One region of the Streptomyces sp. NPDC127595 genome, then DNA from elsewhere that is predicted to be linked to it. Evidence: riboswitches for the same ligand, from Rfam matches in the RefSeq annotation. Region 1 holds a riboswitch; each other region holds the start of a gene.
The links. Region 1 has a riboswitch for S-adenosylmethionine ahead of ACFVKT_RS33680 (aminotransferase class V-fold PLP-dependent enzyme). Riboswitches for the same ligand answer to the same signal wherever they lie in the genome.
Positions count from the first base shown of each region.

Region 1 (4,273 bases):
CTTCAGCGCCGGGACCGGGACAAGGTGCTGCACGGCCGCGAGTCGGGCATCATCAAGCGCCTGCCGCACGGTGAGTTCGTCGAGATCCACGAGCCGCTCAGCCAGGAGGCTCTGCACACGCTCACCGCGCACGAGCAGTACCAGCCTGCCGAGATCGGCGCGCCGGTCGACGAGAACGGTGTCGAGCGCAAGGTGAAGGGCTCGCAGAAGCTGCGTGCCAAGCTCAGCAAGGGCTACTACGGGGAGGACAACCAGATCCCCAAGCCCACCGTCGAGGAGTACAAGGAGATCACGAGCGGCCACGGCCACCACTGATCACCCCTACGATCCTCGCTGATCGCCACGGCTGGAGCCCCGTCCATTGCATGGACGGGGCTCTTTGCCGTCTCCAGGGCTGGATAGGGTGGACTCGCCCCCTGCGTATGGGGGCGAGCCCACCCGCGTACCTCTCTGAGAACCCCAGGAGCGACCATGAGCGCTGTGAACCCCGCTGGAGGCGACACCGCGGCGGACCGTTCCTGGCCCAGGTTGCTGAACGGTCTGCTCGACGGCCGTGACCTGAGTGCGGACGACACCGCCTGGGCGATGAACCTGATGATGCGCGGTGAGGCGACCGACGCGCAGATCGCCGGGTTCGCGGTGGCGCTGCGGGCCAAGGGAGAGACCGTCGAGGAGATCACCGGGCTGGTACGGATGATGTACGAGCACGCCAATGTGATCGAGGTGCCGGGGAAGACCGTCGACATCGTCGGTACGGGCGGCGACGGGGCCAAGACCGTCAACATCTCCACCATGTCGGCGATCGTCATCGCCGGGACGGGCGCGAAGGTCGTCAAGCACGGCAACCGGGCCGCTTCCTCGGCCTCCGGCGCGTCCGACGTCCTGGAGAAGCTCGGGGTCAATCTGCAGCTGACGACCAAGCGGGTGGCCGAGGTGGCCGAGGAGGCCGGCATCACCTTCTGCTTCGCGGTGAAGTTCCACCCGGCGCTACGTCATGTGGGCGCCGCACGTGGGCAGTTGGGCATCCGTACGGTCTTCAACGCGCTCGGCCCGCTGACGAACCCGGCACGGGTGAAGGCGCAGGCGGTCGGTGTCGCGGACCCCCGCATGGCGCCCATCGTGGCGGGAGTCTTCGCCGAGCGCGGCAACTCCTCGCTGGTCTTCCGCGGCGACGACGGGCTCGATGAGCTGACCATCACCTCCACGTCCCGGGTGTGGGTCGTACGGGACGGAAAGGTCACCGAGGAGACCTTCGACCCGAGGGACGTCGGTATCGACCTGGTCCCGATCGAGGCATTGCGGGGCGCGGACTCCACGTACAACGCCGACGTGGCCCGGCGGCTCCTCGACGGAGAGACGGGGCCGGTGCGGGACGCCGTACTGCTGAACTCGGCGGCGGCGCTGGTGGCTCTGTCGCCGGGTGACGGGTCGCTCGCGGAGCAGATCCGCGCGGGGATGGCGGAGGCGGCGGAGGCCGTCGACTCGGGGGCGGCGAAGCGGACGCTGGAGCGGTGGGTGGCGGCGACCAACGCGTAGCCTGCGAGGCGGTTCGAAGGGGGGCCGGGCCGGCTCGATAGGGCTGGGCCGAAGTGGTCCGGCCCTTTCCGCCTTCCGTCCGGCCTCTTTCGTGTTCCGGCCCGTTTCGCGTTCCGGGATCCGGACACGGGTTGCGCCGTCGCGATCAGTTCGGTTAGTTTTTTCGGCAGGTCATGAGTGACAGTCATGAGGCCCCGGCCGACTGTCCGGCAACCCTCCGTCCGTGGCGGGGTGCCCCGGGTGAAGACCAGGCCGTAGGCAGCGAGGTCTGCGGCAAGCGCGGACCCCTCCCTCTTCTGAGTGGTAAAGGCCCAGGGGTCCTGGTCATTCGAGGGAGCCTTCTGTGAGCAAGCGAATGCGATAGGGCGCAGAGCCCCTCTTCCGCCTGTCCCTTTCACCCTTTGCCGCGCTGAGCGCCACCTCCATGGACCGGCTCGCGCGGTGATTTCCCTGAGTCTCACAGGAGTTCGCCATGTCTGTCTCCACCGTTGCCGCCGACCAGGCTGTTTGTACCCAGCTGCCCGTTCTGGGCCGGGATGTCACCGTCCCGCTCGTCACCGGTGGCGAGGTCACGTACGCCGCCCTCGACTACGCCGCCAGCGCTCCGGCCCTCCAGCGCGTGTGGGACGACGTGGCCGCGTACGCCCCGTACTACGGCAGCGTGCACCGTGGCGCCGGGTACCTGTCCCAGCTCTCCACCGACCTCTTCGAGAACTCCCGCACCACCGTCGCCGAGTTCCTGGACTGCCGTGACGACGACCAGGTCGTCTTCACCCGGTCGACCACCGACTCGCTCAACCTGCTCGCCGCCGCCCTGCCGGCCGACTGCCAGGTCTTCGTCTTCGAGACCGAGCACCACGCCTCGCTGCTGCCCTGGCGGGACGCGCGGGTGACGTACCTGAACGCCCCGCGTACGCCGGGGGAGGCCGTCGCGACCCTGGAGCGCGCGCTCGGTGACCGCGACCCCCAGGGCCCGGCCCTCGTCTGTGTCACGGGCGCCTCGAACGTCACCGGTGAGCTGTGGCCGGTGCGTGAGCTGGCCGCGGCCGCGCACGCGCACGGTGCTCGCATCGTCCTCGACGCCGCGCAGCTCGCCCCGCACCACCCGGTGTCGGTGCGCGACCTCGACGTCGACTGGGTCGCCTTCTCCGGGCACAAGCTGTACGCCCCCTTCGGCTCCGGTGTCCTCGCCGGCCGCTCCGACTGGCTGCGCGAGGCCGAGCCGTACCTGGCGGGCGGTGGGGCCAGCCGCAAGGTGTCGCGGCGTACGGACGGCGGCGTGGACGTGGAGTGGCACGAGAGCGCCGCCCGGCACGAGGCCGGTTCGCCGAACGTGATCGGCGTCTACTCGATCGCCTCCGCCTGCAAGGCGCTCACCGAGGCGGGCTTCGACACCCTCGTCGCCCGTGAGCAGCGGCTGATCGACACGGTCCGCGCGGGTCTCGCCGAGGTGCCCGAGGTCAGGGTCCTCTCGCTCTTCGGCGACGACGCCCCGCGCGTCGGCGTCATCTCCTTCGTCGTGGAGGGCTGGAACAGCTCGCACTTCGCGGCCGCGCTGTCCGCCGAGTACGGCATCGGGGTGCGCGACGGTCTGTTCTGTGCCCACCCGCTGGTCAGGACCCTGCTCGGCAGCGACCCGGAGACCCAGGGCGAGTGCGGCGCTCCCGAGGCCGCGCCCGGCGAGAAGTCCCTCAACGCCATCCGTGTCAGCTTCGGCGCGGGCACCCCGGACGAGCACGTCGAGCGTTTCGTGCGCGCCGTCAAGGAGCTCGTCCGGGACGGCGCGAAGTGGAACTACCGCACACAGGACGGGCGTTGCGTTCCCGCCGTGTGATCGCCTGACAGGAGCACGGCGTATACGCTCCCTTCGGCGGCCGTACGGCGAACAGGGGAGTCACGGGGAGTGCAGGCGCTGCGGGAGACGGATCCACGGCGGATCGGTCCGTACGAGGTGCTCGGGCGGCTCGGTGCGGGCGGCATGGGCGAGGTCTATCTCGCCGAGTCGCGGGCCGGGCTCCGGCTGGCCGTGAAGGTGGTGCGGGCCGAGCACGCGGAGGACCGTACTTTCCGCGCCCGGTTCCGCCAGGAGGTGCGGGCCGCGCAGACCGTCGGCGGTACGGGGACGTACACCGCGCGCGTGGTCGACGCCGACCCCGAGGGCGAACGGCCTTGGATGGCAACGGAGTTCGTCGAGGGGCCGAACCTGCGCGACGCGGTGCTCGACGGCGGGCCGCTGGACGAGGACGCGGTGCTCACCTTCGCGGCCGCACTGGGCGAGGCCCTCGCCGCGATCCACGCCAAGGGCATGGTGCACCGTGACCTCAAGCCGTCCAACATCCTGCTGGCGCCGGACGGTCCGCGGGTCATCGACTTCGGGATCGTACGGGCGCTGGAGGCGACGGCGATGACCCGCACCGGCACCATGGTCGGCTCGGTCGGATACGTCTCGCCCGAGCAGATACGCAACGGTTCCGAGGTCGGGCCGCCGAGTGACGTCTTCGCGCTGGGCGCTGTGCTCGCCTACGCGTCGAGCGGCCGCGAGCCCTTCGGGGAGGGCCAGGACTCGGTCATCCTGCTGCGCATCGTAACCCGGGACTTCGATCTCTCCGGAGTTCCGGCGCGCGTGCTCCCGCTCGTAGAGGCCTGTCTGCGGGAGGAGCCCGGGGCCCGGCCCACCCCCGAGGAAGTGGTCGAGGCCGCCGGACACTCGGCGGCCTCCCTGCGGGCGGCTCTGCGG
Region 1 covers NZ_JBHXWK010000013.1:204,723-208,995, reverse strand. The annotation lists gene ACFVKT_RS33690 (cytochrome bc complex cytochrome b subunit) at 1-315, shown strand, start outside; gene trpD (anthranilate phosphoribosyltransferase) at 472-1,536, shown strand; SAM riboswitch class IV at 1,706-1,822, shown strand; gene ACFVKT_RS33680 (aminotransferase class V-fold PLP-dependent enzyme) at 2,009-3,370, shown strand; gene ACFVKT_RS33675 (PQQ-binding-like beta-propeller repeat protein) at 3,440-4,273, shown strand, end outside.

Region 2 (4,273 bases), on a different contig from region 1:
GGAGTTCCATGAGGATCAGCAGGCCGCCGGCACGGACGCACACTATGAGTCGATCAGATTGTCGTCGGCGCACCTGGGCGAGACGGAGGAAATGGCGCCCGTCCTGGCCGGCGAGAACTATGCCGCCGGCGAGGACACGAAGCCCGCGGCGCCGCCTGCGCGTGAACCCGCGCCCGGGCACACCACTGGCCTGAGCCGGGCCGCGGTTGTCGGTGCGGTGGCGGCGGCCGCGCTGGTCGGATTCGCCCTGGCCATGCTGGTGCCCGGCGGTGACCGCTCATCGCAGGCCGGGGCCGTCCCGTCCGCCCGGGTACCTTCCGGCGCCGCCGACCCGGACGGCACCGGCACCCTCCGGGAGGGAGACAGCGGCCCCGACGTGACGGAACTCCAGGAACGGCTGCTCCATATCCCGGACGTGTACGAGAGCGGCGCCACGAGCGGAACCTACGACCCCACGCTCACCGCGGCCGTGGCCCGCTTCCAGCTCTGGTACGGGATCCGGGGCGACGAGACGGGCGTCTACGGCAACGACACCCGGGCCGCCCTGGAATCCCGTACCTGAGGAAAACGCCTGCCTACAGGTGGCGATGGAAGGCCGGGTGGGCGTCGAGGCGTCGCACGTAGTCCTGGAGGAGTCCGTACGAGGACAGGTCCTGGACCGCTTCGAGTTGGACCAGGGCGACCCAGAGGTCCACATCCGCCGCGGTCAGTTCCTTGCCCAACGCGTAGGGGCCGGAGGCGAGTTGACGGTTCAGCAGGTCGAGAGCCGCCGACCGTTGCGCAGTCGGTGCGCCCGGGGTGACATCCCGGTCGAGGAGGTCGCGCAGGGAGTCGATGTCCGCGGCGAGTTCCGACGGGCGGAGCGGGGAGTGGCAGGAACCGGCGCGGTCGGCGAAGAGGTCGCCCAGGTCGCGCAGGATGTCGGGCGTGTGGTTGCTGACGACGCGTCCGCTCCACCGGTCGCACAGCGCGGGGGCGGTCAGTGGACCGTCGTAGTGGTGCCAGGTGGCCTCGTACGCCCCGCGCAGTGAGGCGAACGCGGAGGGGGTGTCGGCGGGGAGCGCCAGCAGCGTGGTGGCGACCGAGTCCTTGAGACCCAGCAGGCCGTGGGTGATGGAGACCCGCAGCGAGAGGGGACAGTGCTCGGACAGGTACAGCTCGTAGCGGTGCGGGGCCGGGTAGAAGCCGCCGGCGAGACCCACTCCGATACGGCTGCGGAAACGGTGCGGGCGTGCAGACGGCGTGGCGGCGATCCGGGGGTGAGGGACCGCGTCAAGTGAGCCGGGGACACACGGAGTCGAGGTACAGGCGGTGGACGTACCGGTGTTTGAGGCGTGCGAGATTGTCTCGGACATGACTCTCCATGGGACGACGAGGCCACGGCCACCTTGTGGGCACCGCGGCAAAACGGAGTGACTGCGCTACGTACCGGTCCGGATCGCTCGGACTAGTAGGCGCTGGAGACACGCAACAGATCGATGTGCAGGCGCCTCGTCAAACCGCTGTTGGCCATTCCCACCTGTCCCACACTCGGGGCTCGCGAGACGCGAGACCACGCTTGTCCCGCCGCACCGGCGGAACCCGGTCGTCACCCGGGGCACCCCGTCGCGGTGGAAGGGTTGCCTGCCAGCGAGCCGGGGCCGATGACCCGACAGACAGGAGAAACCTGCCCGAAGGGCGCTGACAATCGTGACCGTCCCCGTCAGTGTCGGTGCGCTCCGTGAGGCCGTCAAGAAGGCCTCCGGCGCAGTCTCACCAGGTGGTCATCCGGTCCGCGGCCGTTGACTTTCGATTCTGGGCGTGGCTACCTTTTGCCGCAGATCGGTCATGAGTGTCAGCGTCAAGCCCTGGCTTGCTGGCCGGCAACCCTCGCGTCGCGGTGGGGTGCCCCAGGTGACGACCGGACCGGAACATTTCGGTAAGCGCGAGGCTCCACGAGCCGGAGAAGCAACGGTGACGTCGATGCACACAACTCAGGGGACGGCCGCATGGCGGCGCCTCAGGGGTGTCCGGCTGTGCGCGAACCGTTCTGTCGATCTGCTCCGCGTCAACAGCGCGCTCTGTAGCGCTTCGTGCCACGCCCTCTGTCAGGGCTGACGGCTTTCTGAATCCTTGACGACCGCCTCTGTCGCGGTCGTCCCCTTCCCCGCCCCGCTCAGCCCCCGTTCCGCGCGCCCCCGCGTGCTTCGTTCCGCAGAGCCTTCCCGGCTCAGGCGTGCCGTGGCCGTATCCGTGGTCCGGGCTGTCCGATTCCGCTGGAGTCCCCTATGAGCCCAAAACCCGGCTTTGCCGTGTCTTCCGGATCAGCGCCACCGGCCGGGGCGCCGCCCCGCCCCGACTCCTCTTCCCCACCAGGCCCGTTGGCGGCTCAGCGGGTCCTGCCGCTGCGTCGGCCGGGCCGCTGGATCATCACGGCCGTCGTGCTGGTGCTGGTTGCCCAGATCGGGCACGGACTCGTGTCCAATCCGTTCTTCCAATGGGGCCGCTTCGGATACTGGTTCCTTCGGCCGACGATCCTCGACGGTCTGCTCATCACCCTCGAAGTGACGGCGTACAGCGCCGTGCTGGGACTGCTCGGCGGGATCCTGCTCGCGCTGGCAAGGCTCTCGCGAAGCCCGGTGCTGCGTGCCGTCAGCTGGGTCTACATATGGCTGTTCCGATCGGTGCCGCTGATCGTGGTCCTGCTGTTCCTCTACAACTTCAGTGCGCTCTACAAGACGCTGAGCCTCGGTGTGCCGTTCGGCCCCGCCTTCTTCTCCTTCGACGAGTCCCGGCTCGCCACCGACATGGTCGTCGCGGTCATCGGACTGAGCCTCAATGAGGCGGCCTACGCCGCCGAAGTGGTGCGCGGCGGCATCCTCTCGGTCGACCAGGGCCAGCACGAGGCAGCCTCCGCACTCGGTCTGCCGAAGGGCTACCAGTTCACGAAAATCGTCTTCCCACAGGCGCTGCGGTCCATCACCCCCAACTACGTCAACCAGCTGATAGGCCTGATCAAGGGCACTTCGCTGGTCTTCTACGTGTCGCTCCTCGACCTGTTCGGGTCGGTGCAGAGCATGGGCAGCACCTACCCGGGCGACATCGTGCCGCTGCTGCTGGTCGCCACTGTCTGGTACTTGATCCTGACCAGCGTCGTGTCCGTCATCCAGTTCTACGTCGAGCGGTACTACTCGCGGGGCGCGCTGCGCACCCTTCCGCCGACTCCGTTGCAGAAGGTGCGGACCGGGCTGCGTGACCTGCGGGCCCGGGTCAGGAAGGAGGCGGCGATATGACCACCGACCCGCTCGGGACACGCCCGGCCGCCGTCGAGGTCCACGACGTGCACAAGTGGTACGGCACCCATCGGGTACTGGACGGCGTCGACTTGACGGTCAGGCCCGGTGAGGTCACGGTGATCCTCGGACCGTCCGGCTCCGGCAAGTCGACCCTCCTGCGGGTGATCAACCACCTGGAGAAGCCCGAGATCGGGCATGTCAGCTTGAACGGCGAGCTGATCGGCGTACGTCGGCACGGCAAGCGCAGCGCGACGGGGGTCCCCCCGGCCGAAGGCTGGGGGAGGCTCAAGGAGCTGAGCGAGCGGGCGATCCTGGCTCAGCGCAGCCGGATCGGCTTCGTCTTCCAGAACTTCAACCTGTTTCCGCATCTGACGGTGCTGGACAACGTGGCGGCCGCCCCGGTCGCGACCGGCCTGCTGAAGAAGCCCGAGGCCGAGAAGCTTGGGCGCGAACTGCTCGACCGGGTGGGACTGCACGACAAGACCGACGCCTATCCACGCCAGTTGTCGGGCGGTCAGCAGCAGCGGGTGGCCATCGCGCGCGCCCTCGCCCTGCGGCCCGGAGTGATCCTCTTCGACGAACCCACCTCCGCGCTCGACCCCGAACTGGTCGGTGAGGTGCTGGAGGTCATCAAGGACCTGGCCGCCGGTGGCACCACTCTCGTCATCGTCACCCACGAGATCGGCTTCGCCCGTGAGATCGCCGACCAGGTCGTCTTCATGGACGGCGGCCGGATCGTCGAACAGGGCTCGCCCGCCGAGGTGCTCGACCACCCGAAGAACGAACGGACCAGGGACTTTCTGAGCAAGGTGCTCTGATCCCTCCGGCCGTTTCCCTGCCCCCCGCTCACCCTCTTGACCCGCGACCCGCCGCCGGGTTCGCCCCCCACACACACCGCACCTCACCACATCCGCTCACCGAACAAGGAAAAGCCATGCGTACCCTCCGTTTCCGAAGCAGGCTCCTTCGCGGTCTCACCGCGGGCACCGCCGTCGTCA
Region 2 covers NZ_JBHXWK010000001.1:931,844-936,116, forward strand. The annotation lists gene ACFVKT_RS03945 (peptidoglycan-binding protein) at 1-562, shown strand, start outside; gene ACFVKT_RS03950 (glutathione S-transferase C-terminal domain-containing protein) at 576-1,355, opposite strand; gene ACFVKT_RS03955 (putative leader peptide) at 1,448-1,513, opposite strand; SAM riboswitch class IV at 1,550-1,695, opposite strand; SAM riboswitch class IV at 1,824-1,931, shown strand; gene ACFVKT_RS03960 (amino acid ABC transporter permease) at 2,268-3,272, shown strand; gene ACFVKT_RS03965 (amino acid ABC transporter ATP-binding protein) at 3,269-4,093, shown strand; gene ACFVKT_RS03970 (transporter substrate-binding domain-containing protein) at 4,210-4,273, shown strand, end outside.
Region 2: another riboswitch for S-adenosylmethionine. It lies ahead of ACFVKT_RS03960 (amino acid ABC transporter permease); the one in region 1 lies ahead of ACFVKT_RS33680 (aminotransferase class V-fold PLP-dependent enzyme).

Region 3 (4,273 bases), on a different contig from region 1:
GGTGAATGCGCAGCCGGCCGGCACCCTTGGCCCGCGCGGTCTCCACATAGGCCTGGTCGAGCGCCGTCAGCAGGCTCTTGGCCAGCACCTGCGCGACCAGGGCGCCGGTCGGGATCGCGAGAGTCACCGCGGGCAGCACCAGCCCCGGCAGCCCGTCGTTGCCGAACGCGGGGAACCACCGCGCCCGGAAGGAGAACAGCTCCACGAGCACCAGCCCGACCCAGAAGGTCGGCACCGACACCCCCAGCGGCGGCAACGACAGCAACAGCTGTCGCAGCCACCGCTGCGTGGTGTAGGTCGCCAGCATCGCCAGTCCGCCGCCCATGACCACGGCGAGCAGCAGCGCCGCTCCGGTCAACTGCAGCGTCTGCGGCAGCGCGTCGGCCAGGGTCGAGGTGACCGGCCGGCCGGTGGAGACCGAGTCCCCGAAGTCACCGCGCACCGCGTTGCCGAGATAGTCGGCGTACTGCACCAGCACCGGTTTGTCGAAGCCGTACTCGTGCCGGAGCGCGGCGATCTGCGCCGGATCGATCTGGCCCGAGTCCGCTCCGGCACCGGCCATCGCCGAGACCGGATCACCGGGCAGATAGTTCAGTACGAAGAACGACACCGTGTACGCCGCCCACAGCACCCCGAGCGCCTGTGCAAGGCGCTTGATCACATAGCGACGCATTCCCTGCGCACCTCCTGCTGCCGGCGCCCGGATCGGACGCTCCGTCGCGCATCCACCGGTTGCTAGCCGATCCAGGTGTCGTGGAGCTGGATCCGGCTGGAGGCATCGAACTTGAGGTCGTGCACCTTCTTCGACACCCCCAGTTGGGTCTGCAGCTCCACCACGGGGATGACGTAGGCGTTCCGCACGATCAACTGCTGCGCCTGGTCGACCAGTTCCTTTCGCTTGGCCGCGTCGGCGGTTGACGCCTGCTGGGTCAGCGCCGAGTCCAGCGGGCCCGTCGGCAGGTGGTAGAGGTTCGCCAGCTCGGTGGAGTACTGAGTGCGCAGGATGTCCGGGTCGGCGCGGGTCAGGTTGCCCCACGACGCGTCGAAGTCGCCGGACTGCAGCACGGTGGCGAACTGGGCGGTCTGCGTCTCGTTGAGGACCACGTCGACACCGACGGCCTTGAGCTGCTGCTGGATCAGCTCCAGCGCAGGCTGGTTCGTGGCCGCGTTGGCGAACCACCTGACATTCAGGCGCAGCTTGGTGCCGTCCTTCGCCCGGATACCGTCACTGCCGGTTTTCCAGCCGGCCGAGTCCAGCAGGGATTTCGCCTTCGTAGCGTCGAAGGCCAGGTCCGAGCCCTGGTCCGCGTAGTCCGGTGTGGTGTAAGCAAGGATGCTGGTCGCCGGTCGGGTGCCGGTCGGGTACACGGTGTCGACGATCTGCTGGCGGTCGATGGCGAAAAGGAGCGCCTGACGCACCTTCACGTCCTTCAGCAGCGGACGCGAGTTGTTGAGCGCCAGGTTGAACACCGCACCGGGATTGGCCCGCCGTTGCAGGTTCACCTGGCCGCCTGCGAGCGCTGCCTCGTTGGCCTTGCCGACGCTGCTGATCGCGTCCACCTGACCGGACTGCAGGCTCCCGGTGCGCACCCCCGCCTCGGGCACGACCTTGAACACCAGCTTGTCCAGGTACGCCTCGCCCTGCTTTGCCCACAGCGACGAACCCCAGGCGTACTTGCTGCGTTTGGTCAAGTTGATCGACTGGTTCTGGACGTAACTCTGCAGCACGAACGGTCCGGATCCGACCACACCCTTGCTGCACTTCTCCTGCGGGCTCTGCTTCGCACTCGCCGACGACTCGATACCCAGCGAGTGCGTTGACGTGGCCTGGAGGAACTGCGCGTTCGGCTGCTGGAACTTGACCCGCACCGTGAGCGGGTCGACCACGGTGGTGCTGTCCACGCCGCTCAAGTACCCCTGGGCCAGCGTCCCCAGGGCGCCGAGCTTCGGCACCGCGTCGAAGTTGTCCTTCACCACCTGCGCGGTCAGCGGTGTTCCGTCGCTGAAGGTGACACCCGACCGCAGGTGGAAGGTGAACGTGGTCGCGTCGGAGCTGATGTCCCAGCTCTTCGCCAGCCACGGCACGATTTTGCCGGTCTTGGGATCCTGGTCGGTCAGGGAGTCCACGATCTGGCGCAGGGAGTAGATGGTGTCGTTGCTGGCCACCTGCTGCGGATCCACGCAACCCACGTCGGAGCCCACCGCGAAGGTCAGTGTGCCACCCGACTTGGCCGGGCCGCTGTCGCTCGTCGAGCTGTCGCTGTCGCTCGACGTGCAGGCACTCAGCAGGAGGCTGCTTGTCACAAGTGCGGCGAGTGCCGCCCACCGGGTGGGTCGGGAATCCGGATGCGATCTCACGGAACGGGTTCTCCTACTCCAAAGTCACCACGCACGTGCCTGTGGAGACGATGGCGATGCGTGGCGGGAATGTTCGGAAGGTGCCAAGGGGGAAAGTGCCGACGAAGGCGTGACGGCACCGCGGACTCCGACAGCGTTGTGAGAGCCCGCAGGGAGCCGCCCACGGCGTCAAAGCCGTCGGCGAGCGTCACTCAGGAGGGCGGGAGGCAGGATCGCACTCAGCCGTGACACAGACAGCTGGTGAAGAGCTGCAGGTCGATGTGGCGTCGGCGGGAGAATCCGGAGAACACGGCAGCGGCCGCGATCGAGGCGTTCAGATCACTGCTGTACGGCACGCTGGTCCTCCCGATCTCAGGCCCGGTCAAGGGGCCACGCGCTTGCGGGGTCGATGACCCCGCCGGGCTTTCACCTGGAGCACCCCACCGCGGTGGAGGGTTGCCGATCAACGAGCCAGGGCTTGACGCTGACACTCAATGCCGCTTGGAACGCTAACCAGCGTCGCCATGATCCGTCAATGGGGACAGAGGAGTTGGACCACGTACGGCACGGCGGACCGAGCTGCGCATGGCTCGGGAACGCCCGGCCGAACTCTCCTGGTCAGGTGCCGGTCGGCGTCCGAGGAGCCCCCGCTCAAGAAGTCGTCGGCTCTGTCTGTTTCTTCATTCCAGATGGCCTTCGTAGATCTTTGCTGAAACCTGAGTAAGGTTTCGCCCAAATATGTGGCTTTATCCCTGATGTGGTCACATCCTGAACGTGGGAGATAAATGTGTACCTAGCAACTAGTCGGGGTGAGTTCCCGACTCTTGGCGCTTGGAGGGAAAGGCATGCAATGGAGCAGCCTGCAGAACAGCCATGGCCGGCTGTCCCGACTGGAACGTTCTCGGGACGCTCAGCCTGTCACCCCGACCTTGCCGGTCCGGGGCGGCGGAGGAGCCGAACCCGTGGATGACCGGCGTGTGGACCTGGCAGCCGCGCACGCGGCGCCGGAGTTGCTGGCGATTCGAGACCGGCTCCTTGTCGCCCTGGCGTTCTCGTCAGGAGTCTTCGAAGCAATCTGCTTTCTCTCCTTCGGGAAGGTCTTCACGGCGTTCCAGACCGGGAACCTGGTATTTCTCGGCCTTGGTGTAGCCGGTACGCGGCCGCCCGCCGGCCCGGACCCCGTTCGCGTGGTGATTTCCCTTGCCGCGTTCGCCGTGGGGGCCGCGCTGGCAACACGGATCCTGACCGCGTTCAACGGCGACGAGGAGAAGGAGGACTCCGAGATCTTCGAAGCCTGGCCGCGCCGTGTCTCCATCGCGCTCTGCGTCGCGACGGTGGCGCAGGTCGGATTCCTCATCGTGTGGATGGCGACATCTCCGTCCAGCCTTGTGTCCAACATTCTGGTCGCCCTCAATGCCTTTGCGATGGGCCTGCAGATGAATGCCGTTCGGTCGCTCCATGTGCCGGGCATTTCCACCACGGCGGCCACGGCCACCTTCATCAGCTGGGTTTCCGGTATCACCACCTGGACTCTCAAGCCCGCCGCCGCACGTCGCCTGACCGGGGTCCTGGTCGGCATGGTGGCCGGCGCTTTCGTCGGAGACTGGATGCTCAGCCACGCGCACACCTACGCGCCGCTGGTGCCAGTGGTCGTGATCGCAGTCGTCATCGCGATCGCCTCCGTGACGCTGAAGCAGAAACCCGCGCTGAGTCAGAAGCCTTCGCGATAGAGCGCGGGGGAGCGGTTGGAGCGCCGACGAGCGGGATCCCGGCCTCGGGCCGGTACGGCCCACATGACGGTCGTACCGGCTCGTCCATTCAGCGGCCCCGCGTCCCATGACGAGCAGGTGCCGCCGCCCTTGGACGGCGGCACCCGCTCATCGCGGCTTCGCCGAGACCCTTGGCCTCTTGTCCCCGTGGGCCCCCTGCTCCCTCC
Region 3 covers NZ_JBHXWK010000002.1:831,145-835,417, forward strand. The annotation lists gene ACFVKT_RS10275 (ABC transporter permease) at 1-673, opposite strand, end outside; gene ACFVKT_RS10280 (ABC transporter substrate-binding protein) at 736-2,358, opposite strand; SAM riboswitch class IV at 2,727-2,836, opposite strand; gene ACFVKT_RS10285 (YoaK family protein) at 3,183-4,067, shown strand.
Region 3: another riboswitch for S-adenosylmethionine. It lies ahead of ACFVKT_RS10280 (ABC transporter substrate-binding protein); the one in region 1 lies ahead of ACFVKT_RS33680 (aminotransferase class V-fold PLP-dependent enzyme).